4 regions of the Paeniglutamicibacter sp. NPDC012692 genome follow, and region 2 is predicted to be linked to each of the others. Evidence: riboswitches for the same ligand, from Rfam matches in the RefSeq annotation. Region 2 holds a riboswitch; each other region holds the start of a gene.
What was found. A riboswitch is a leader RNA that binds a small molecule or an ion and turns the genes downstream of it on or off. The one in region 2 is predicted to bind S-adenosylmethionine.

Region 1: it holds a riboswitch for S-adenosylmethionine, as region 2 does, so the genes downstream of both, ACFY5D_RS20635 (hypothetical protein) here and ACFY5D_RS13080 (methionine ABC transporter ATP-binding protein) in region 2, are expected to answer to the same signal.
Region 3: it holds a riboswitch for S-adenosylmethionine, as region 2 does, so the genes downstream of both, ACFY5D_RS15195 (methylenetetrahydrofolate reductase) here and ACFY5D_RS13080 (methionine ABC transporter ATP-binding protein) in region 2, are expected to answer to the same signal.
Region 4: it holds a riboswitch for S-adenosylmethionine, as region 2 does, so the genes downstream of both, ACFY5D_RS11330 (flavin reductase family protein) here and ACFY5D_RS13080 (methionine ABC transporter ATP-binding protein) in region 2, are expected to answer to the same signal.

Annotation. Positions count from the first base shown of each region.
Region 1 covers NZ_JBIBDE010000008.1:120,500-126,308, forward strand. The annotation lists gene ACFY5D_RS20630 (VIT1/CCC1 transporter family protein) at 1-1,014, opposite strand, end outside; gene ACFY5D_RS20635 (hypothetical protein) at 1,241-1,513, opposite strand; SAM riboswitch class IV at 1,534-1,643, opposite strand; gene ACFY5D_RS20640 (DinB family protein) at 1,656-2,234, opposite strand; gene ACFY5D_RS20645 (sodium:solute symporter) at 2,361-3,884, opposite strand; gene ACFY5D_RS20650 (cupin domain-containing protein) at 4,043-4,618, shown strand; gene ACFY5D_RS20655 (amino acid transporter) at 4,661-5,809, opposite strand, start outside.
Region 2 covers NZ_JBIBDE010000003.1:218,180-223,988, reverse strand. The annotation lists gene ACFY5D_RS13100 (MetQ/NlpA family ABC transporter substrate-binding protein) at 1-84, opposite strand, end outside; gene ACFY5D_RS13095 (acyl-CoA dehydrogenase family protein) at 175-1,434, opposite strand; gene ACFY5D_RS13090 (NtaA/DmoA family FMN-dependent monooxygenase) at 1,447-2,865, opposite strand; gene ACFY5D_RS13085 (methionine ABC transporter permease) at 2,900-3,634, opposite strand; gene ACFY5D_RS13080 (methionine ABC transporter ATP-binding protein) at 3,627-4,451, opposite strand; SAM riboswitch class I at 4,551-4,645, opposite strand; gene ACFY5D_RS13075 (DUF1345 domain-containing protein) at 4,964-5,614, shown strand; gene ACFY5D_RS13070 (LLM class flavin-dependent oxidoreductase) at 5,760-5,809, opposite strand, start outside.
Region 3 covers NZ_JBIBDE010000004.1:171,844-177,652, reverse strand. The annotation lists gene ACFY5D_RS15210 (cystathionine gamma-synthase) at 1-13, opposite strand, end outside; gene ACFY5D_RS15205 (O-acetylhomoserine aminocarboxypropyltransferase/cysteine synthase family protein) at 26-1,348, opposite strand; gene metE (5-methyltetrahydropteroyltriglutamate--homocysteine S-methyltransferase) at 1,524-3,893, opposite strand; gene ACFY5D_RS15195 (methylenetetrahydrofolate reductase) at 3,957-4,883, opposite strand; SAM riboswitch class I at 4,985-5,103, opposite strand; gene ACFY5D_RS15190 (SDR family NAD(P)-dependent oxidoreductase) at 5,535-5,809, shown strand, end outside.
Region 4 covers NZ_JBIBDE010000002.1:694,753-700,561, forward strand. The annotation lists gene dnaB (replicative DNA helicase) at 1-692, opposite strand, end outside; gene ACFY5D_RS11325 (DUF1801 domain-containing protein) at 1,206-1,631, shown strand; gene ACFY5D_RS11330 (flavin reductase family protein) at 1,750-2,259, opposite strand; SAM riboswitch class IV at 2,330-2,442, opposite strand; gene rplI (50S ribosomal protein L9) at 2,703-3,158, opposite strand; gene rpsR (30S ribosomal protein S18) at 3,174-3,413, opposite strand; gene ACFY5D_RS11345 (single-stranded DNA-binding protein) at 3,476-4,066, opposite strand; gene rpsF (30S ribosomal protein S6) at 4,112-4,417, opposite strand; gene ACFY5D_RS11355 (acyltransferase family protein) at 4,588-5,809, opposite strand, start outside.

The sequences.
Region 1 (5,809 bases), on a different contig from region 2:
GGTCGGGGAGGCCCCGGAAAGCAGCCCGACGACTCCGCCGGTGGCAAGCAGCGCGATGCCGACCAGCACTGCGGAGAGCATGATGGCGGGGGTGCCGCTCATGCCGAAGATGAAGGGCAGGATCGGGATGACGGCGCCGGAGGCGAAGAAGCAGAAGGACGACGACGCCGCTCCGACGGCCGAACCGATCTCCTCGTGTTCGATCTCCTGTTCTTCCACCTCGCGCTCGGGCCACAGGGACAGCGTGGGGTTGCAGTCGCAGGAGTACAGGCCCATGCGTTCGGCCGCGCGGTGCGCTGCGTCCTCGTCGCTCATGCCGCGGGCCTTGTAGACCAGCACCAGCTCGTTGGCGTCGAGGTCCAGGTCCGGGGCCGCGGACAGGGTGATCTGCGTGGGCTTGGAGGCGGAGAGCAGTTCGCGCTGGGAACGCACGGAGACGAATTCGCCGGCGGCCATCGACAGCGCGCCGGCCAGCAGGCCGGCTATGCCGGAGAAGAGCACGAAGGAGCTGGCGACGCCGGTGGCGCCGATGCCCATGACCAGGGCGAGGTTCGAGACCAAGCCGTCGTTGGCCCCGAACACCGCGGCACGGAAGTTGCCCGAAAGCCGGTTGCGCCCGCGTGTTGCCAGTCCGCGCACGACCTCCTCGTGGACCAGCTCGTCGGCGGCCATCTGGCGGGTGGCGTCGGTGTCGGCGGCGTAAGGGGAGTCGCCCTCGGCTCGCTGGGCCAGTGCCAGCACGAACACGGAACCGAAGTGGCGGGCCAGGAAACGCAGCATCGTGCGGCGCAGCGAGGGGCGGGCGGCCTTAGCTGCGTGCTCGCCCAGCAGGTTGCGCCAGTGTTCCTCGTGGCGGGTTTCGGCGTCGGCCAGGCCCAGCAGGATGGCGCGTTCCTCGCCGGTGCGCTTGTTGGCCAGCTCGCGGTAGACGGCGCCCTCGGCGATTTCATCGGCCAGGTAGTGGCGCCAGCGTTTGATTTGGGCGGGAGTGGGGGTTGGCGCTTGTGGCGTCATGTCTCGTCCTCGTTTGGTGTTCATGGCGGGTGAGGCCATGCGATGGGGAGGAACAAGCAATGTTTTTGGGTGCGTTGAACCTCGGACCACCATGGTGGGCCGAAGGTCTCGTTCGCCCGGGAAATCCTGTCGTGGATTCCCGGGTGGATTGCCGGGCCGCACCTTTGCGGCCAGTATGTCGACGCACCGCCGCCACCACGAATGGTGGATTCGGAACTACTCCCCTTCAGCGAACAACTTTAGCCTTCGGCCGCGCTTCAGAGAATTCGACGAGGCTAAAAATGTGCGTCCGGCCTGCGGTGTTCCCGGTGACCGGGGTGCGGATCAGCAGGCTTGACGAAGCGGGGTCCCAACGCGGCGTCGCAACCGAGTCCGCCAGGGCGCGGGCGACGGCGGGCGCGTCGTTGACATGGAAGCTGCGCCAGGAACCGTGCAGGTTCAATTCGACGACGGCGCGGTGGAGGTCAAAGAGGGGCAAAACGGGGACGGTGTGTTCCATGGCGGCAGCGGCCGGCCTTTCACTAGCTCTTGCCGCCGCCTTGTGGCGCCGGCCGCTTCTTCATCCGAACCACCCATGAACCTGGGGTTGGTGCGCGGCCAGTCGGAGCTTGGCGCCGCATCTCGTGAAGCTGGTCACCACACTATCGCGACTCGGCCCCCAGCTGAATTTTTTGGTACAAATCGGTCCACGCCGCTGCGTCATAATCGGGCAAATTGGGGGAAATGCGACGATCCCCGGCGCTGCCGTCAATGAGTTCGCGCACGATGTCGATGTGCCCGGCATGGCGGGCGGTTTCCACGTTCATGTGGATGAGCAGCCGACCGATGGTGGTGTTCCGTTTCTCCGGCGCCCACCACGGGACCGTCGCCGGGGCATCGAGCGGCAACGCCGCGATGTTCCGGTTGGCCGAGTCGATGGCGCTGCGGTAGTAATCGAGGATGTCCGCGCTGGGGATCTCCGCCGGAACCCACATGTCGTAGTCGGGGTCGTCGCTCTCATTCAACGCGATGAATCGCGGGTGCTCGACGGTCTGCCCCAGGCATTCCACGAAATACCCGAGCTCCACGCCGGCCAGATGCTGGATGAGGCCCAGGATGTTGGTTCCGCTGGGCACCAGGGGCCGTGTCAGGTCGTAGTCGCCCAGACCCTCGGCCTTCCACAGCACCGCCTCGCGGGAAGCATTGAGGTACGTGAGCAGGTGGTTCTTCAGATCGTCCATGGGCTACAGCCTAGGAGCGGGTATGCCCCGCTGGCTAGGGTGCATGCCCAGAGACGACGAAGGGCCCCGCCGGGCAATCATCCTGGGATGAGTGTCCGGCGGGACCCTTGAGTGTGCCCGGGTGGGCTACTTGGCGATCGACTCGACTTCGATGCCCTCGACGTCGCCTTCGCCGGCGACGCGGGAGTTCCAGCCGTCGATGACGGCGCGTTCCGTGGGCTTGGTGACGAGGGAGACGAGCACGTAGACCACGGCCGAGGCGATCAGGCCGTAGTAGATCGGCTCGTTGGCGTAGATTCCGTCAAAGCGTTCCTTCGCCTGGATTTCCAGGACGATCATGGTGCCCAGCGTGACGACGGTTCCGGCCGCCATCGACGCGGCCGCGCCGATGCCGTTGCCGCGCTTCCACATCAGGCCGCCGATGATTGCCACCAGCAGGCCGCCGACGAGGATGTCGTAGGCGATGGTCAGGGCCGCGACCACGTCGGAGACCATGATGGCCAGAAGGATGGCGACGATGCCCAGGATCAATACCCAGATGCGGTTGGCGCGCACGTCGTGCTCGGGGTTCTCGTTCGAGTTGACCCGGATTTCCTTGCCGAACCAGCCGGCGACAAACGGGGTGACGTCGGTGCGCGCGACGGTTGCCGCAGCGATCAGTGCGCCGGATGCGGTGGACATCATGGCGGCAACTGCCGCTGCGAGGACCAAGCCGCCGACTGCAATCGGCAGAAGCTGGGTTGCAACCTCGGCATAGACGACGTCCTTGCCAAGGTTGGCGACGTCGATGTCCGGCAGCGCAACGCGGGCGGCCAGGCCGATGATGGCGCCTGCAGCGCCGTAGAGCACGCAGTAGATGCCGGCGGTGGTGCCGCCCCAGCGGGCGACCTTCGGGGTCTTCGCGGTGAAGACGCGCTGCCAGATGTCCTGGCCGATCAGCAGGCCCAGGGTGTAGACCACGAAGTAGGTGATGATGGTCTGGACGCCGATGCCGTCCCAGGTGAAGAACTCGGCGCCGACGCGTTCACGAATGCCGCCCATGCCGCCCGCGGCGTTCAAGGCAAACGGGAGCATCAGGAAGAAGATGCCGACCGTCTTGATGACAAACTGCACCTGGTCGGCCAGGGTGATCGACCACATGCCGCCAATGGTCGAGTAGATGACCACGATGATGCCGCCGATGGCGATGGCCATCCACTTTTCCCAGCCGAAGAGCACGACGAAGATGGTCGCGTAGGCGCTGGTGGAAGTTGCGCAGAGCATCAGTGTGTAGGCGAGCATCACGATGCCCGAGGTGTTGGTCGCCGACTTGCTGCCGTAGCGAAGGGTCAGCATCTGGGAGACGGTGAAGACCTTCAGGCGCTGCAGCGTCGGCGCGAACACCAGCGAGAGGAGGATGACGCCGACGCCGATGGCGACCACGAGCCACATGCCGGAGATGCCGAACTTGTAGCCGAGGCCCACGCCTCCGACGGTGGATGCCCCGCCCAGGACGACCGCCGCCATGGTTCCGGTGTAGAGGAAGGGGCCGAGGCGTCGGCCAGCGACCAGGTAATCGCTGCTGTTCTTGGTGCGGGACTTGCCCCACCAGCCAAAGGCGAGCATTGCCGCCAGATAGACGGCCACGATGGTGCCATTGATGAATTCCATGGGAGTGAACCTTTGGGGGAGAACGATACAGGCAACAAGATTGGTGCCTGTAAGTAAACTTTTGTTGTCTCCTAGGCTAATGTGAGCTGACTTACACGTCAATTGCCCTAAGCTATATAAACCCGACCTATTTCTGAGCACCTTGGAGTATCGAGCCCATGAAAGCCTTGCCCGTTGAGCCCAGCAATGCGGCATTGGCCATTGGTTCGCGCATTCGAAGCGTCCGCCAGGCACAGCGGCTGACCATCGACCAGGTCGCCGAATCCACGGGGCTGACCAAGGGTTTCCTCTCCCGCGTGGAGCGCGACCTGACCAGCCCCTCGGTTGCGTCGCTGGTCACCCTGTGCCAGGTCCTGTCCATTGATGTGGGCGATCTTTTTACCCAGCCCGACACCCACGTGGTGAGGCTGTCCGAGGCGCCGCGCATTTCGCTGGGCGGCGAGGGCATCGTCGAGCAGCTTGTCACCGCACGCTCCGAGCGGCGCCTGCAAATGATCCGGGCGGTCATCGAACCGCGGGGTGAGGGCGAGAAGGAGCTCTACTCGGTCGACTGCGAGGTCGAGGTACTGAACGTCATTTCAGGGAAATTCATCCTGATCTTTGCGAACGAGCGGTTCGAGCTGGACGCGGGGGACACCGTGACGTTCCCCGGCCGCGAACCTCACAGTTGGATCAACCCCACCGACGACCAGGCCGTGGTGACCTGGACGCTGGTGCCCGCGGCCTCGCGGTAACTCCCTTCGAACTGCCCCGAGGGAGTTGCCCGCAGTGTGGCCCTAGCCCACGTGCACCCAGGGGCGCTTGGCAATGGAAGGCTCCGCTTCGCGCAGGACTTCGCGGGTCAGCGGCGCAATTTCGCCCTGACCGAGGAAGATGAAGCGCATCAGATTGCGCACCGGATCGCCCTCCGTCCAACGGAAGTAGATGTGTGGCATGATTCCGGTCTGGTCCCTAATGGCGATGCACGTCGCGGCGATGGCCGTCGGGACCGAAGGGGCCGAGGCCTGGAGGATCTTGTAACCATGCCGGGTGACGCCCTGCACCATAAGGTCCTGGGAGAATTCGGAAAAATCGGAGACCTTGATCTCGATGAAGATCACCGGCGCGCCTTCCGGCAGGTGGCTTGCCATTTGCGCGTGGGTCAACTTGTGTCGGTAGCGCGCGGCCGACAGCCGTGCCGGCTCATGGGCAATGATGCGCACCATGTCGTCCTCGGCTGCAGCCTTCACGATCGCCAGTGCGTCCTCGTCCAAGGTGACAGAGGTGGCGCGCAACTCGGTGGAGCGCCGGAAGCGCGAGAAGAAGGACACGGCGACGATACCAAGAATGAAGAGTGCGGCAATGCGGATGCCGTCGGGGCGTTCGACCACGTTGGCGCCCGTGGTGTAGAGGAAGATGACGGAAGTGATGCCGAAGCCTATGGTGCGCCAGCGTTGTCCCTTGCGCTTGGCGGAAATGGTGACGGCGACGGCCGCCGAAGCCATGAGGACCAACACGCCGGTGGCGTAGGCGGCGCCCTGTGCATCGACGCTGGCTTCAAACACCAGGGTGATGACCACGGCAACACCGATAAGCACCAGCACCAAGGGGCGAATGGCGCGAGCCCATTCCGGTGCCATGCCGAAACGCGGCAGGTATCGCGGGATGAGGTTGAGCATGCCCGCGAGGGCCGAGGCGCCGGCGAACCACAGGATCAGGATCGTCGAGATGTCGTAGATGCTGCCGAAACCGTCGCCCAGCATGCCGTGGGCCAGGAACGACAAGGCGCGGCCGTTGGCTGCGCCGCCCGGCTGGAACTCTGGTGCCGGGATCAGCATGGTGGTCACGATCGATGAGCAAACCAGGAAGACGCTCATCGTGAGTGCCGCGGTCAGCAGCAGTTTCTTGGCGCCGTCAATGCGGCCCGAGGGTTTCTTCTCAGTGTC
Region 2 (5,809 bases):
GGTGCCCCCGGTCAGGCCGCAGGCCGTCAACGAGACGATGGCGGCCAGGCTGATGGCTCCGGCAAGGAATTTACGGCGTTGCATGTTTTCTCCTGAAAATGGGCGCAATGTACCAAGGCACCCTGCGTGATGTGTTGTATTCGGCAGCCGTCCAACCGGACGGATGGTTGGCTGCTAGTTGGTTGCGGCCTTGGCGTCCCCGATGGCGTTCAGGCCCTCGGGCAAGGTGCCATTGATGAAGTAGTCTCCGATGGAGCGCGCACGGAATGAAATCGGGTTGTGGGTGGCCACTGTCTGGGCATTGCGCCAGTGCCGGTCCAGGCCCTTTGAGGTGCTGGTCGCCGAGGCGCCACCGGTCTCGAAGAGTTGCTGCGCCGCGGAAATGGCAAGCTCCGGAACTGCGACCTGGGCCTGCTCGACTGCGAGTTCGGCGAGGTGGCCTTCAAGGGTCGTCGCCCTGTTTCCGTCGGCGTCTGCCTCCTGCGCCAGTCCCTTCTCCAAGGCCTCGTCCAGTGAGCGGGCCGCGGCCAAGACAATGGCTTCGGCGGAAAATGCCTTGGTTGCGATCCGGCCGACGGTTTCCTGGATCAGCGGATCCTCGCGGAACGGCAGGCCGGAGCCCGTGTTGAAGGTGCGCGCACGCTTGGCCACGGACTTCGCCGCGTCATCGCGTGCGGCCCGCGCGATGCCTGCCAGCACGGAGAGCAGCACCAGCTGGAAGAACGCCGCCTCATGCGTGGCCTCGGCCCCACCGGCGACCCGGTCAAAAATGTTCTCGTTGGGGACGATGACATTCTCGAATGTGGTGGTTCCGGTACCGGTCAAGCGCTGGCCAAAGCCGTCCCAGTCGTCGACGATGTTGACTCCCGCGGCCTTGGTGTCGACGACGGCAAAGAAGCGCCCGTCTTCACCGGCCAGGCCGGCCGAAACCCGGGTGTAATCGGAGAAGATGGTGCCGGTTGTGTAGTACTTTTCGCCGTTCAGCACCCAGTCTTCACCGTCCCGAGCCAGGACGGTGTTCAGCCTCCCCAAGGCGTTGCCCCCGCGTTCGGTCGAGGCGTTTCCAACGGTTTTTCCCGCGGCCGCAAGCTCATACCAGCGTCGGGCAACCGAGGCTTCCTGCCACTGAAGGGATTCGACGAAACCGAAGTGGGAACGGTACAGGTGGGCGACGTTGGAATCCGCTGCCGCCAAGTCGATCAGCAACCGCGTGAATGTTTCAACGCTGACGCCCGCTCCGCCAAACTCCACCGGCACGCGGAGCGCGCTGAACCCTGCCTCGTTGAGCCAGGCAACCTGCTCGAAGGGGAGGATCCGCGCGAAGTCGCGTTCACGGGAACCTTCCGCAATGCGTTCGAAGATTTCGGCGTAGCGCTCACGCTGGCTTGCGTAGTCGGAAGCAAAAACTTCGGGGGCGTTCAATGTAGTCGTCATGATTGCTGCCTCTCAGGAAAGTACGGGGAGCACGGGGCGGTTTTCGCCGGCCGCCGAATGCTCGGTGAATGCCCCACGGAATGCCGCCGCGGGGTGCGACGCTTCGAGCGTCGCCGAACGGCCGAAGACCTTTTCGCGCAGGGTTCCCGGGGCGTATTCGGTCTGGGCGAGGCAGCGGGCACGCAGCTCGGGAATCACGCCTTCGATGAAGTCGGTGTAGGAGCCGGGAAGGATCTGGTTGATGATGTTGATGCCGTCGGTGCCGGCGTCCTGCCAGATCTCAAGCTGGTCAACGATTTGCTCAGGCGTGCCGGAGATTTGCATCGCCTTGGCTCGGTAGCGGGCTAGGTCGCCGATGGTCGGGTTGCCGCCGGGAACCGAGTCCCGGATGGCTTCGAGCACGCCCTTGCCGCCCTCGGTGTCAACGTCGCCGAGCGGGGTATCCAGCGGCACTCCGCCCAAGTCGATCCCCAGTCCGCCACCAATGTGGGCGACGACCGCGTCCAGGTCCAGGTATTCGTCGTACTCTGCCTGCTTGCGGGCCACTTCGGCTTCGGTGCTGCCCACCACGAAGGAAAGCCCGGCAAAGATCTTCACGTCGCCGGCCTCGCGGCCCGCATCCACCGCAAGTTGGCGGATGATCCCGGAGTTCTTGCGGACGTTTTCCGGGTTCGGGGCGAACAGGAACGTTGCCTCCGCGTTGGCCGCGGCAAAGGCCTTGCCGCGCGGGGAGCTGCCGGCCTGGAAGAGGAACGGAGTGCGCTGCGGGCTTGGCGAAGACAAGTGCGGCCCGTCAATCGAGTAGCGTTCGCCGCGGTGGTAGATCTTGTTCACCAAGGCCGGGTCGGCGTGGATTCCCTTGATCTTGTCAGCCAGGAGAGCCCCGTCTTCCCAGGATCCTTCCCACAGCTTGAAGGCGGCCTCGACGTATTCCTCGGCCCAGTCATAGCGGTCGGCGTGCGCCGTTAGCCCGTCGGCGCCGAAGTTGCGATGCGAATTTTCCAGGATGCTGGTGACGATGTTCCAGGCCACGCGCCCGTTGCTCAGGTGGTCAAGCGTGGAGAGCTGGCGGGCCAGCTGGAACGGGTCGGACTGGATCACCGAGGACGTGAATGCCAACCCGATCTCGTCGGTCACGGCCGACAGCGCCGAGGCCAGAACCAAGGGATCGTTGGAGGGAACCTGCAGACCGCGCTTGATGTGCGATGCCCATCCCCCGTCGTGGTCCCCGTAGAGTCCCACGACATCGGCCAGGAAGATCGTGTCGAAGCGTGCTGCCTCGAGCTCCTTGGCCAGGTCCGTCCAAAGCTTGAGCTCGTTGAAGCGGTGCTGCTGGGCCTCGGGATGGCGCCATTGCCCGCCAAGGATGTGGCTGGTGGTGTTCATCAGGAAGGCGCTCAGCAACAGGCGCGGACGTTTGGAATTGCTCATGAGGGGGCTCCAGGGGTATCCGGGGTGGGAAAGACTAGTGGCGCTTGTCCAGGCGTGCGGCAAGCCGGGTGCCGGAGATCTGGACCAACTGGACCATCAGGATCATCAGGACGATGGCGACGATCATCATGCCCGTTTCATACCTGTAGTAGCCGTAGCGGATGGCGAAGTCGCCGATTCCGCCGCCACCGACCAACCCGGCCATGGCCGAGTAGCTGATGAAGCTCACGGTCATGATGGTGATCGACCCGATGAGCGCCGGGCGACCCTCAACAAGCAGCACGTCCCGGACGATTTGTCCGCGGGTGGCACCCATGGCGCGGGCGGCCTCGACCACGCCGCTACCCAGCTGGGTCAGGTTCTGCTCGACGAATCGGGCGAAGTACGGGATGGCGTTGATCGTCAGCGGGACGATCACCGCGGCTGTGCCGATGGTTGTTCCCACCACGAATCGCGTGAACGGAATGATCGCAATCAGCAGGATCAGGAACGGGAACGAACGCATGGTGTTCACCAGCCCGTCAACGATCCGGTGGATTCGCAGGCGCGGACGCAGGCCGTTCGGCGACATCGAGTAAAGCCAGATTCCCAGCGGGGTTCCAAGCAGAATCGCAATGGGGATCGATACCAGGAGCATGGCCAGGGTCTGGCCGATGGCCAGAGCGATTTCCGGCCACAGCTCGATGACGCGGTTGAGGTCAAAGGCCGCGGCGCCGCTGCCGTTGGTGGAGGACGCCAGGACGTTGATGCCAAATGCAAGATTAGACATAGGACTCCTCCTTCAAGGATTCGGTTTCGGTTGCCGCGGGTGCGGGTGCCGTGGTTGGCTTTCGGTCCAGCGAAATTTCATCGGAGATCAGGTAGCGGCCGATTGCGGTGGCCGGAGTGAACGCAGGGTTCTTCAGCGAGGCAATGTCGAATTGCTCCACCAGCGCCCCGTCTTCCATGACCGCGACGTTGTCCGCAATGGCCTTCACGACGTTCATTTCGTGGGTCACGATGACCGTGGTGATGCCCAACTGGGCGTTGATGTCGGAAAGGTACTGGAGCACCGAGGCCGTGGTCCGCGGGTCAACGGCGGAAGTCGGTTCATCGCACAGAAGCACCTTCGGCTCCGTGGCCAGTGCGCGGGCAATCGCCACGCGCTGTTTTTGGCCTCCGGAAAGTTGTCCGGGGTAGGCGGTCGTCTTGTCCGCCAGGTCCACGATGGCCAGGGCTTCCAGCGCCCGGCGCCGGCGGTTCTTCTTGGGGACACCGGCAAACTTGAGGCTGAGTTCGACGTTCTCAACGGCATTGCGGTTGTTCAAGAGGTTGAAGTGCTGGAAAATCATGCCGATGTGGTGGCGCGCCTGACGCAGTTCTTCATCGTTGAGCGCGGTGAGGTCCGTGCCGTCGACGATGATTTGCCCGCTGGTGGGGCGCTCGAGCAGGTTGATGTTGCGCAGCAGGGTCGACTTGCCTGCACCGGAAAAACCAATGATTCCCTGGATCGAGCCTCGCGGGATCTCCAGCGAAACGTTATCCACGGCAACAAAGGGGTTACCCGCTGACGGGAATACTGTTGACACGTTCTTGATGTTGATCATGTCCAACTCCTCTCGGTTTACCCGAGGGACGCCAACGGCACGACCGATCGGCCAGCCGCCCACGGGAGGGCGACGGGTGGACCGGAACAGAGTTGGCTATCTCCATCGGTCCTGGCGGTAGCACCGGCCCCTACGCATAGGGGTGGTTGCTGCGGCGTCAACGAGCCAGGTCTCTCAGCCGCTCTGGATGGTGTCGTTCCTTTCAAGCGATTTGCCGGGAAGGAACTGTTCAAGTGTGTCGCAGATTCTTCGATACGACCAACAAATGTGACCATTTCGTGAAACAAACGAACGACAACCCCCGCCTTCGACCGGTTTCCTCGTCAAGAAATGTCATAAAACCGATTGTGACGCAGGTATTTCATTCCGCCTTGCGCCTCGCCCGCGTCATGTTGATAATCCACCCAAAGCCGCACAACATTGGGTCTTGGCAGTGAACGGTCGACTGACATGATGCAATGTTTCGATTGAGCCTCCCGCCCGGCGATAGCGCCTCGTGGCATGATCGCCACATGGAGACCACACGCTCACGACGTACCCGGCACCGCCAGCTGCGCCTTATCGGCATGGTTGTCTGCGGCGGCCTTGCAGCGTCGCTGACCGGGCTTCTTGGTGCCTGGCTGTATGCGCCCGCGGTGGGGTGGGGTGTCGCTGCGCTGGTCTACAACCTCTCGGTTTGGTTGACCATCGCCCCCATGGACCATGTCCGCACCGCCGCCCACGCCCAGGAAGAAGACCCCGGCCGCAGCACCTCGGACCTCTTGATCCTTTTGGCCGCGGTGGGGTCGTTGGCCGCAGTTGGTTTGGTGATGTTGGGCAGCAAGAACGTCGATGGAAACGCGCGTTTCCTGCTGGCGCTTCTGGCCTTGACCTGCACGGGAATGTCGTGGCTGCTCGTGCACACGCTGTTCACGCTGCGCTACGCGGTGATTTACTACGAGGGGCTCCCCGGTGGGATCGACTTCAACCAGAAGGAACCGCCGCAATACACCGATATCGCCTACATGGCGTTCAGCATGGGCATGACATATCAGGTGTCGGACACAAACATCACCACGCGTGAGATGCGTTCGACAGCGCTGCGACACAGCCTGCTGGCGTTTGTGTTTGGCACGGGGATCCTGGCGACGACCATCAACTTGGTCGTCAGCCTGGCCCCCTGACCGGCGCCCAGGCAGAGCGTCCAGGCCTTGCAGGACACTGCTGGGTTTGCACGGACGGGGATCCCGGCATGGCCGGGATCCCCGTCGGGAACTCAGTTGGCTGCAGCGGCCGTAGCGACCCCGTCCGGCCGGCGGGGCAGGGCCCCTAGACTACTTTTGCGCCGGCGAGCCGGTAGTTTGCAGCCTTGTGCGAAT
Region 3 (5,809 bases), on a different contig from region 2:
CTGGGTTGCTCATGGTCGTTCCTTCCTAGACGCCGACGGATACGCGGGTCGGTGATGTGGTTTCTTGGGTCAGCGCATCAAGCGCACGGGTCAGGTCCGCGATCAGGTCCGCCGAGTCCTCCAGGCCCACCGAGACGCGCAGGGTCCCGGCGGAGATCCCGGCGGCGGCAAGCTGGGCGCCGGAAAGCCGACAGTGGGTCATGGCGGCGGGGTGCACGATCAGGGACCGTGCGTCGCCGATGTTGGCGGCCAGGGCAAAGAGCTCGACCGAGTCGACGACCTGCGGGACGGCGGCGGCGTCGTGCAGGTCGAAGGAGAACACGCAGCCGGTGCCGGCCGGGAAGTCCCGGTGCGCCAGCTCGTGGTCCTGGTGGCCGGGCAGCGACGGGTGGTGGACCCTGGCCACGGCCGGGTGCTCGTTGAGCGCCGCCACCAGGTCCAGCACGTTGGCCTGCGCCTTGGCCACGCGCAGCGAGAGCGTCTCGATGCCCGTGAGGATCGCCGAGGCGGAGGCCGCGCTGAGCGTGGGGCCCAGGTCGTGCAGGAACTTGGAGCGTGCAAGCATCAGGTACGCGGTGGCGCCGTAGCGTTCCAGCAGCGAGTCCCCGTAGTAGCGGGCCTTGGGCGCGGCGATCTGCGGCCAGCGGGTCGCATCGGAGAAATCGAAGGTGCCGGCGTCGACGATCAGTCCCCCAAGCACCGATCCGTGGCCGGCCAGCGCCTTGGTGGCCGAGTGGACCACGATGTCGGCGCCGAACTCGATGGGGCGGTAGGCGGCGGGGGTTGCCAGGGTATTGTCGACGACCACCGGGATGCCCGCGGCGTGGGCGACGTCGGCGATGGCGCGCAGGTCCACCAGGGTGATCAGCGGGTTGGAGACGGACTCGAGCAGGAAGCCGCGGGTCTTCTCCGTGATGGCCGCCGCCCAGTTGGAGGGGTCCTCCGGGTCGACGAACGTGACGGTCACGCCGAAGTCCGCGAAGGTGTCGGTGAGCAGGTCGACGGTGCCGCCGTAGAGCTTGTTGGAGGCCACCAGGTGGTTGGGGCCCTGCAGCAGGGCCAGCAGGGAAACGGCGACGGCCGCCTGGCCCGTGGCGGTGGCCAGCGCGCCGATGCCGCCCTCCAGCGCCGCGGCGCGCGCCTCCAGCACGGAGACCGTGGGGTTGCCGGTGCGCGAGTAGGTGAAGCCCGCCTTCTTCAGCTTGAAGAGCTCGGCGGCGGTGGCGTAGTCGGTGAACTCAAACGCCGCGGAGTTGTAGATCGGCACGGTCATGGGTCGGTGCGGGCCCGCGGGGCTGTAACCGGTGTGGATTTCGGTGGTGGCGTTCTGCCAGTTGCTGGTGGCCATGATCGTGCCTTTCGGGGCCTGGTGCTGAGGAAAAGTGCGGGGAAGGACGTGCGGGGGTGCATCGAGTTGCGGATCGATACACCCCCCCACGTCCGGCCCCTGTGCCGCCGCGGGGCCCGGTCGGGATTGGGACTCGGGTGCGGGCCCGGCGGCGGTCCTGCGGGACTAAACGCGCTTAGGCGTTTGCGCCGGTGTTTGCGCCGATCGTGGCGCGGGCCGCGAGGGTGGCCTCGACCAGGTTGGCCAGCGAGGCCTCGGTCTCCGCGTAGCCGCGGGTCTTCAGGCCGCAGTCCGGGTTGATCCACAGCTGCTTGGCCGGCAGCGAGGCCAGGGCGATCTCGATGAGCTCGGCGACCTCTTCGGTGGACGGGACGCGCGGCGAGTGGATGTCGTACACGCCCGGGCCGATGCCGCGGCTGTAGCCGAACTCGGTCAGGTCCGCGGTGACCTCCATGCGGGAGCGGGCGGCCTCGATCGAGGTGACGTCGGCATCCAGCGCGTCGATCGCGTCGATGATCTCGCCGAATTCCGAGTAGCACAGGTGCGTGTGGATCTGGGTGGCATCCACGGCGCCGGCGGTGGACAGGCGGAAGGAGTCGACCGACCACTTCAGGTAGTCGGCCTGGTCTGCCTTGCGCAACGGGAGCAGCTCGCGCAGCGCCGGCTCGTCGACCTGGATGATGGAGATGCCGGCGTCCTGCAGGTCCGCGATCTCGTCGCGCAGCGCCAGCGCCACCTGGTTGGCGGAAGTCGCCAGCGGCTGGTCGTCGCGGATGAAGCTCCAGGCCAGGATGGTGACCGGGCCGGTGAGCATGCCCTTGAACGGCTTGTTGGTCAGCGACGCTGCGTAGGAGATCCACGGGACGGTGAAGGCCGCCGGGCGGGACACGTCGCCCCAGAGGATCGACGGGCGGGTGGCGCGCGATCCGTAGGACTGCACCCAGCCGTTGGTGGTCTCGGTGAAGCCGTCGAAGTTCTCGGCGAAGTACTGGACCATGTCGTTGCGCTCGGGCTCGCCGTGCACCAGCACGTCCAGGCCCAGGCGTTCCTGCAGCTCCACGACGCGGGCGATCTCCGCCTTGAGGAAGCCCTCGTAGGCGGCGTCGTCGATGCTGCCGTTGCGGTGCGCGGCGCGGGCGGTGCGGACCTCGCCGGTCTGCGGGAAGGAGCCGATGGTGGTGGTCGGCAGCACCGGCAGGTTCAGTGCGGCTTCCTGCGCGGCCTCACGCACGTCGGCGGCGGAGCGGGAGAAGTCGGCGTCGGTGAGCGCGGCTAGGCGGTCGCGGACGGCGGCCACGGTGGTTCCGGCGAACGCCGCGCGGTGGTTGATGGCGGTCTCCGCGGCGGAAAGCTCGGCGGCGATCGCCGATTCGCCCTGCGCCAGGCCCTTGGCCAGGGTGATGACCTCGGCGACCTTCTGGTTGGCGAAGGCCAGCCATTCCGGCAGGTGGGCCGGCAGGTTGTTTTCCAGGGCGACGTCGTGCGGGACGTGCTGCAGGGAGGTCGCGGTGCCCACGGCGATGGTGCCGTTGGACTTCTCGACCTCGGTGCGCAGGGTCTTCAGGATGACCAGCGATTCGGCGAGGTTGTTGCGCCAGATGTTGCGCGAGTTGACGACGCCCGCAACCAGGGTGGCGCCGGCGAGGTCGCCGAGGAATTCAGCCTTCGGGGCCAGACCGCGGACCAGGTCGGCGTGCACTGCCTCGACGCCGGCGCGGGCCAGCAGGCCCTGGGTCGCACCCGGGCGGGCCACGTCACCGGCGGTTCCGTAGCCGAAGGTGACAAACAGGGCCGGGCGCTCGGTGGCGGCGGCGAGCTTGGCGTAGACGGACTCGGCCAGGGCGCCGGGAACGGCCAGTTCGGCGCCGCGGTCGGTGACAAGTGCCGGCTCATCGATCTGGACCCACGGGGCGCCCGCGGCTGCGAGCTCGGTCAGGATCTGTGCGTAGGCTGCGACGACCTCGTCGATGCGGGTCAGCGGGTCGAAACCCTCCGCGGCGCCGTCCTCGGCCTTGGCCAGCAGCAGGTAGGTGATGGGGCCGACGAGGGTCGGGCGGATGGTGCTTCCGTTGGCCGCGTGGGCCTTGAAGGATTCGACCAGCGGCTTGGCATTGGCCGCGATCGGGGTGTTCTCGCCGATCTCCGGAACCAGGTAGTGGTAGTTGGTGTCGAACCACTTGGTCATTTCCAGCGGGGCGCGGGATTCGTCGCCGCGGGCCAGCACGAACGAGGCCGCGGTGTTGACCGTGCCGTCGGCGGCGGCCAGGTCGGCGAAGCGGGTCGGCAGGGCGGACAGCGCCACGGTGGCGTCGAGGACCTGGTCGTAGTAGGCGAAGTCGCCGGGCAGCGAGGCGTCCGTGGCACCCAGGCCGAGTTCGGTGAGCTTGGCAAGGTTGGCCTGCTGCAGTTCGCGGGCCGCGGCGTGCAGGGTGGCCTCGTCGGTGCGGTTGGCCCAGTGGGCCTCGAGGGCCTTCTTGAGCTCGCGGTTCGGGCCGATGCGCGGGTAGCCGAGGATGGATGCTGCCGGGAAGGTTGGCTTCGTCATGGTGTTTCTCCTTGGGTGTTGAAAGTGTTGTAAGTGTTGGAAAAGCGTTGAAGGACCGGGCGCCTAGACGGCGGCGCGGGCGGCCCAGGAGTTGACGACCTGGGCCCGGGTGCGGGGCAGCTCGAGCCGTTCGATGACGTCGAGCGAGCCGCGGTGGTCGTTGAAGGTGTAGAGGTGGACGCCGGGCGCCCCGTCATCGAAGGCACGCCGTGCCAGGGTGACGGCAGCGCTGACCCCGATGTAGTGGCGTTCGGCGTCGGTGCTCGCCGATTCCAGCGCGTGCGCCAGGATCGGATCCGGTTCGACCCCTGTCATCGACGCCAGCCGGTTGAGCCGCTTGAGCGAATTCAGCGGGATGACCCCCGGAATGATCGGGATGGACACTCCTGCGCGGCGAGCCGAGTCAACCAGGTTGGTGTATTCCTCTGGCCGGAAGTACACCTGGGTGATCGCGTAGTTCGCCCCCGAGCGCTCCTTGGCCAGCAAGACCTCCACGTCGTGCTCGAACGACGGGGATTCGGGGTGCCGGATCGGGTAGGCGGCCACGCCGACCCCCAGCCGCCCGCCGGCCAGCGCCGCCGAGTGCTCGGTTTCGACCTCGCGGATGAGTTCGATCAGGTAGCGGGCGAAGGGGAATTCCCCGCGCCAGCCGTCCGGGTCTGTGGGCAGGTCGCCGCGAAGCGCCAGCACCCCGCGGACCCCGAGCGAGATGAAGTGGCGGATCAGGTTCTCGAGGGATTGGCGGCTCTCCCCCACGCAGGTCAGGTGCGCCAGCGGGCGCAGCCTGGTGTTCTGGATGAGGTGCTCGATCAGTTCCAGCGAGGCCCGGCGGCGTGCGTGGGTCCCCGAGTAGGTGACCGACACGTAGTCGGGGTTTGTGGCCTGAAGCGCCTCGATGCTGTTGAAAACGCCCTCGGTCGCGTCGCGGTTCACCGGCGGGTACAGCTCATAGGACAGTGACGGCGGGGCCGCGGACGGTGTAATGCTCATGTGTGACTCCTCGTCTAAACGAGGGAGGCCCCAAGGTACGCCACAAAAGCCCCAGCAATCCGTGCGGATGACTGCGGCGATGGTGAGCAGGTTTTGAAGCGGCTCCATCGCTTCTGGCCTTAGCACCCTCAACAACGGAGTCCCCGCACAGGGGGAATCCATCGATTGATGGTTGCTGCGGCGTCAACGAGCCAGATCTCTCAGCCGCTCTTGATGGTTGATGCATTCATCATGTTCCACGCTTCAAGGGCGGTGCAAGGTGCCGGTCGCGCACCGCGTCACGTGGGGCAAAAACACTTCACATGACGATTTTTTGTCATTCTTGCCAACATTGTCCGGCCGATTGTTAAGTACGAGTCGGGGCCTACTTCCCCGGATTTCCGGTGGCTTGCCGCCCGTGCGTTACTTTTGGGGCCCAATGTGAAGCCTCTGTGACGAGGCTGCTCGGGGCGCCGACGCCACAACCCGGGTCATCCATTCACTGAAGCCGTTGTGCCCGGGTCGCCCCATGAGATACTGTCGTCACGACACAATCTTGTCGGATCCGCCAAGGTGCAGGCTCCGCCAACGCGCGAACCAGCGTGATCCTGCAGCCCGGCGGTCCGCCGCGGTGGAACGACCAGCCATGTAAACGCGAAAAGGGGAATGGGAATGCAGCTTGCCAACAAGGTAGTCATCGTCACCGGCGGAGCCTCGGGCATCGGGGGCGCCATTTCCCGGGTGTTGGTGGCCCGCGGCGCCAAGGTCGTCGCCGTAGACGTCAACGGCGAGGCCGGCACCACGCTCAAGGGTGACCTCGGCGGTGACGTGCAGTTCCTGCTGGGCGATGTCAGTGACAAGGCCGTGGCAGCCGCCGCCGTGGAACTGGCGAGCGAAACTTACGGCGGGTTGGACGCGCTGGTGAACAACGCCCATGCATCGCGCCA
Region 4 (5,809 bases), on a different contig from region 2:
GCGAACGTGGACTTGCCGACAGCCGGGCGGGCTGCGATGACGATCATCTGACCGCCGTGCAGGCCCTGGGTCAGCTCATCGAGTTCGTAGAATCCGGTGGGCACACCGGTCATGCCCTCGCCCCGGGAGCCCGCCGATTCGATTTCGTCGACGGTGCCCTCAATGATGTCGCGCAGCGGGACATAGTCCTCCGCGGTGCGTCGTTCGGCGACCTTGTAGACCTCGGCCTGGGCCTCGTTGACGATTGCGTCGACCTCGCCGTCCTGCGAGTAGCCAAGCTGGACGATCTTGGTTCCGGCGTCGACCAGACGGCGCAAGACGGCACGCTCACGAACGATCTCGGCGTAGAAGCCCGCGTTGGCAGCCGTCGGGACGGACTGGATCAGGGTGTGCAGGTAGGCCGGGCCGCCAATGCGGGTGATTTCCCCGCGCTTGGTCAATAGGTCGGAGACCGTCACTGCGTCGGCGGGTTCGCCGCGGCCGTACAGGTCGATGATCGCTTCGTAGATGGCCTCGTGCGCCGGGCGGTAGAAATCGAGTCCCCGCAGGACTTCCACGCAGTCCGCGATGGCGTCCTTGGAGAGCATCATGCCGCCGAGCACGCTTTGTTCGGCCACAAGATCCTGCGGCGGCGTGCGGCCGTAGGCTGACTCGCCGGATTCAGAATTGGTTTCGATGTTCGCTAGCGACACGGGTTTTCCCTTCAAGCTTCGCGGGTTCCCAGTTTTCCGCGTCATTACCTACTTCAGTGTCGCAGGGTCGGCCGACCTTTTGGTACGTCCAATCTCACGTGTGCGAAGAGACACCGTAAGCCTGTGGAAATAGGTGGGGAACATTGTCACCTTAGACCTCATTTGACTCAAACCCAACATCGTTATCCACAGGGGCTGTGCATAACCTGTGCACCTTGCGGCGTGTTGTGTGCACAGTCTGGGGAGAACATTGTGGATTACCGGCGATTTTTATCAACAAAAGCCGTCTGACTAGGCGCTATGCATTTACACACCTGTGGACAGAAAGTAGTTATCCACAGATTCTCGGGGCGAAAATCTTGGTTATACACATAAAAACCCCGAGATTCCGGGGTTAATCCCCAACGCATTCCGCGGTTACCCACAAACTATCCACAGCTATCCACAGGGCTCTGGGGATTCTGGGGATTAACGAGGTTGATGAGCGCCTACGGCACTGCAATACTGGCTCGCATGGCCGCCAACAAAACCGCCCCCACCCGCGTTGATCCACATGAGTTCATCGCCTCCGTTGCCCACCCCACTCGGCGCGCGGACGCGCAGGTGTTGCTGGAAATGATGGAGGAAGTCTCCGGGCAGCCTGCGACCATGTGGGGACCGACGATCATCGGCTTCGGAACTTACCACTACAAATACGATTCAGGCAGGGAAGGGGACGCCGGCGCGATCGGGTTCTCGCCCCGATCGACGAATCTGGCCCTCTACGGTCTGACCGTCGCGCCGGAATCCGAAGAGCTCCTGGCCAAGCTAGGCAAGCACAAGCGAGGTGCCGCATGCCTGTATGTCAACAAGCTTGCTGACGTCGACTTTGGCGTACTCACGGAATTGGCGCGGCACGGGTACCGCCACATGATGGAAGTCGTCCACGACCCCTCCTAGGCGAACGGACGGCACCTGCCTCGCGGCCCACCCCGCAAAAGACAGAACCTGCCGGGCCATGATCCGGCTCTCGTGGTGGATCATGGCCAAGCAGGCTCGCGTGCCTCCGGGATAGCGCCTAGGAGACGAGCTGTTCGGTTTCCAGGCGGCGGAATGCGGATCCGTGGAAGACCAGCGGGGAATTTGTTTCATTGCTCGTTTGGTGGCCGTGCACGCGCAGCAGGACGACGTGGTGGTCGCCCGCCGGAATCTCCTGCTCAACAGAGCAGTCGAGCCACAAGCTTGCATCGTGGAGCAGCAGGGCGCCCTCGTCGGTGGAATCCAGGCGGAGCCCCGCGAAGCGGTCCCCGGTCTTGGAAGCGATCTGGCGGCAAACGCCCTCGTTCTTTTCGCTGAGCACGGATACCCCGATGCGGGCATTGGATCGAACGAGGGGCCACGTACGCGACGTGTTCTGGACCGCGAACATCACCAGCGGCGGATCCATCGAAACGCCGACGGTGAAAGACGAAGCGACGATTCCTTGCGGCTCGCCGTCGACGATGGCGCACAGTGCGGCAACACCCGAGGGATGCTGGGCGAAAACGTTGCGCAAGGTGTCGGGGGTTAGGTCTGTCGCAAGAGTCATGGCTCGGTCCTTCGGCTTGGTGCCCACCTTGATTCGGGTGTGCGCCAAAGCGCAACAGGCCATCAAAGGTGTGCGGTACTTGCCCCCGGGGTTCCGCGGGCCGAATCGTCACCTGGAGCACCCCACTACCGTGAGAGGGTTGCCGGTCAACAAGCCAGGGCTTTTGCGTTGACACTCTTGATTCATGACTAACGTTAGGAGAAAAGTTTAGCTTCAGTCAAAGATTGTTTCGACACATTGGTTCACGAAGAGTAAGAATCGAAGATTCTGCGAACAACACTCGCTTTTGGCCGCCAGTTGTCGATACTGTGCGGCCGCACCCCCCGGACGATGCCCAATCCCCCATGGGTCACGTCCACACGACCCGTTAAAGCGATGAGGACCCCACCCGAAGGTGAGGTCCTCATCGCTATCGTCCCGGGGGACGATGAATCCGCAGAGAATTACTTCTTTGCGGCTACGACTACCAGCGAGATGGTCGCGGATACATCGGTGTGCAGACGCACGGTAGCCGAGTAGTTACCCGTCGACTTGATGTGATCGTTGATCTCGATGTTGCGCTTGTCGATCGCGCCAACGCCGGCGGCTGCAACAGCCTTGGCGATGTCGTCGGTCTTGACGGTGCCGAAGAGGCGACCGGTAGCGCCGGCCTTGACGGTCAGCTTGACCGGCTTGGCGGAGATAGCGGCGGCGAGTGCCTGTGCTTCTTCCAAGGACGCAACGGCGCGAGCAGCACGGGCGGCCTTGATCGACTCAACCTGCTTCTCACCGCCCGGGGTCCAGGTGATGGCGAACGAACGCGGGAGAAGGTAGTTACGTGCGTAACCGTTCTTCACCTCAACGATGTCGCCTGCGGCACCGAGGCCGGTAACTTCGTGGGTCAGAATGAGCTTTGCCATGTTTGTATACCTTCCTTAGCCGCGGCCAGCGCCGGAGTAAGGCAGCAAGGCTACTTCACGCGCGTTCTTGATGGCCTGTGCGATCTTGCGCTGTTCCTGAACGGAAACGCCGGTAACGCGACGGGCACGGATCTTTCCGCGATCCGAAATGAACTTGCGCAGCAATGCTACGTCCTTGTAGTCGATGACAGTGATGTCAGCGGCCTTCAAGGGGTTGGACTTTGGTTTGGGCTTACGGAGTTCAGCCTTAGCCATCGTGGAGCTCCTTTATCAGGTGGAGCCCGCAGAATTTTCTGCGGGATGGTGAATAATTTTGTTTAGAAAGGCGGTTCGTCAGAACCCGGGTTGCCCCATCCGCCGTTGTTTCCTCCGGCAGGAGCGCCCCATGGATCGGCTGCCGGTGCATTCCAGCCGCCACCGCTGTTTCCGCCGGCGTTGCCGCCACCGAAACCACCCTGGCCGCCGGCATTGCCGCCGCCGAATCCGCCGGCGTTGCCGCCGGCATTCTGTCCGCCGAAGCCACCGTTGCCACCATTGCCGGAGCGCTGGGTGCGGGTGACCTTTGCGGAAGCGTAACGCAGCGACGGGCCGATTTCATCGACCTCGAGCTCGGTGACGTTGCGCTTTTCGCCTTCCTTGGTTTCGTAAGAACGCGACTTGAGGCGGCCCTGAGCAATGACACGAGTGCCCTTGGTCAACGTCTCAGCGACGTTTTCGGCAGCCTCACGCCACACCGATGCGCGGAGGAACAGCGTGTCGCCGTCCTTCCACTCATTGGACTGGCGATCGAAGGTTCGCGGGGTCGAAGCGATCGTGAAGTTCGCGACTGCCGACCCTGACGGGGTGAAACGTAGTTCTGGGTCACCGGTCAAATTACCGATTACCGTAATGACGGTCTCGCCTGCCATTGGAGCCTCCTAAAGGTGTTGTTCTACGAAGATCGAGAAGCAGAATTACTCTGCAACGACCTTTGCCTCTTCCGGGCGGGTGATCTTGGTGCGCATGATGGTCTCATTGAGGCTCAACTGGCGATCAAGTTCCGCGGAAGTAGCGGGGGTGGCGGTGAAGTTAACTACCGCGTAAATGGCCTCATTCTTCTTCTGAATGTCGTAGGCCAGGCGGCGACGGCCCCAGATGTCAACGTTCTCGATGGTTCCACCATCGTTACGTACAACGTCCAGGAACTTACCGAGGGTCGGTTCAACGGTTCGCTCGTCGACCTCGGGGTCGATCAGCACCATCAATTCATAAGCACGCATGTGAACCCACCTCCTTTGGGCTAAACGGTCACGGCATTTCCGCAACAGGAGGTTCTTTGCATTTGCTGTCGTCGATGCCCGATTGCCAGGCACGACAGAAACAGCCTTATCCAGTCTAGCGGAAAATCGCCCACTGGCCCGACGAACCCGCGTGCAGTGCGTCACGGGGGTCACCGCGCACGGTCGTCCAGCCCGTCGGCACGCAGCTTCGCCTCAAGTCGGGCGCCGAAGACCGGGGCAAGGGTGCGCATGTAGGTGTCGGAGATGTGGTGTTTGTCCCGGTACACCAGCACGTTGCCGATCACGGCCGGACAGAATCCTCCGACACAGAACTGGTCGGAGAAATCCAGCACACCGACCCGGGGCTCGCGCTTGGCCGCGGCGAGCGTGAAGTCGTTGGCCTCGAACGCGCTGGTCGCCGGGGCCCCGCAGGATTCCAGGTCATCCGGGTGTTGCACCACGCAGTCCCGCGCAAAGACCCTCGTCCCGGGGCGCGGGGTGTCGATGATCGGATAGACCTTGATGCCCGCGTCCTCGAGCTTGCCCCAGTAGTCGGCGAAGCCCTCGGCGGCGCCCTTATCCAGGACGGCCCCGGCCCAGTGGCTGGTCACCACGGCGTCGACGTCGCCGCGGGAGATGATCCGCTTCAAGGTGTCCTCGTTGGCCTGGTGGCACGAAATGCGGCCGTTTTTCTCCGCGATGCGCTCGGTGGCGGTGAACGGGCAGGAGTTCTTCAGGTAGGTCAGCAGCGTCCAGCCGTGTTCCTTGGCGGTGGCCTCCACCGCCCGGTACCAGTGCGTGGCGTGCGAGTCTCCCACCAGCGCTATGGTCAGGGTGCCGTCCGCCGCTCCCATGGTGCATTCGCGGGTGACCGGCGAATCCGGTTTCTGGACGCACTCGCCCAGGTGCGGCCTGTCGCGCTCGGCGTCGGCGGGGACCGGGATGATCTGTTTCTTGCCCGGCAGGTAGGGCGGCGCGCCGTCCGGGATCGAGGCGGCACCGAGCTCGGGCGGCGGAGCGGCAAGCAGGGTGGCGGCCGCGCCCTCCTGCTCGGCGGTGTCGCGTTGGGCCAGGGTCCCGGGGGCGAACGACATCGCCGTGACCAGGGCGACCACGACCGCACCGGCGCCCAGGGTCCGCCACTTCGAGGAAGCCAGCGGGGCCAGGGTGCGCACCGGCGTTTCGATCCACCGGTGGCTGGCCCCGGCGAGCAGCAACGACAGCACCAGCAACCCGGTTCCCTGGGCCGGGTCCGGCTCGCTGCCGGAGAAGTTCAGGAAGAAGATGAGCACCGGCCAGTGCCACAGGTACAGCGAATAGGATACGTTGCCCACCCATTGCACCGGGGAAAGTTCAAGGATCTTTTGCGGGGCCAAAACGCCGCGGGTCTCC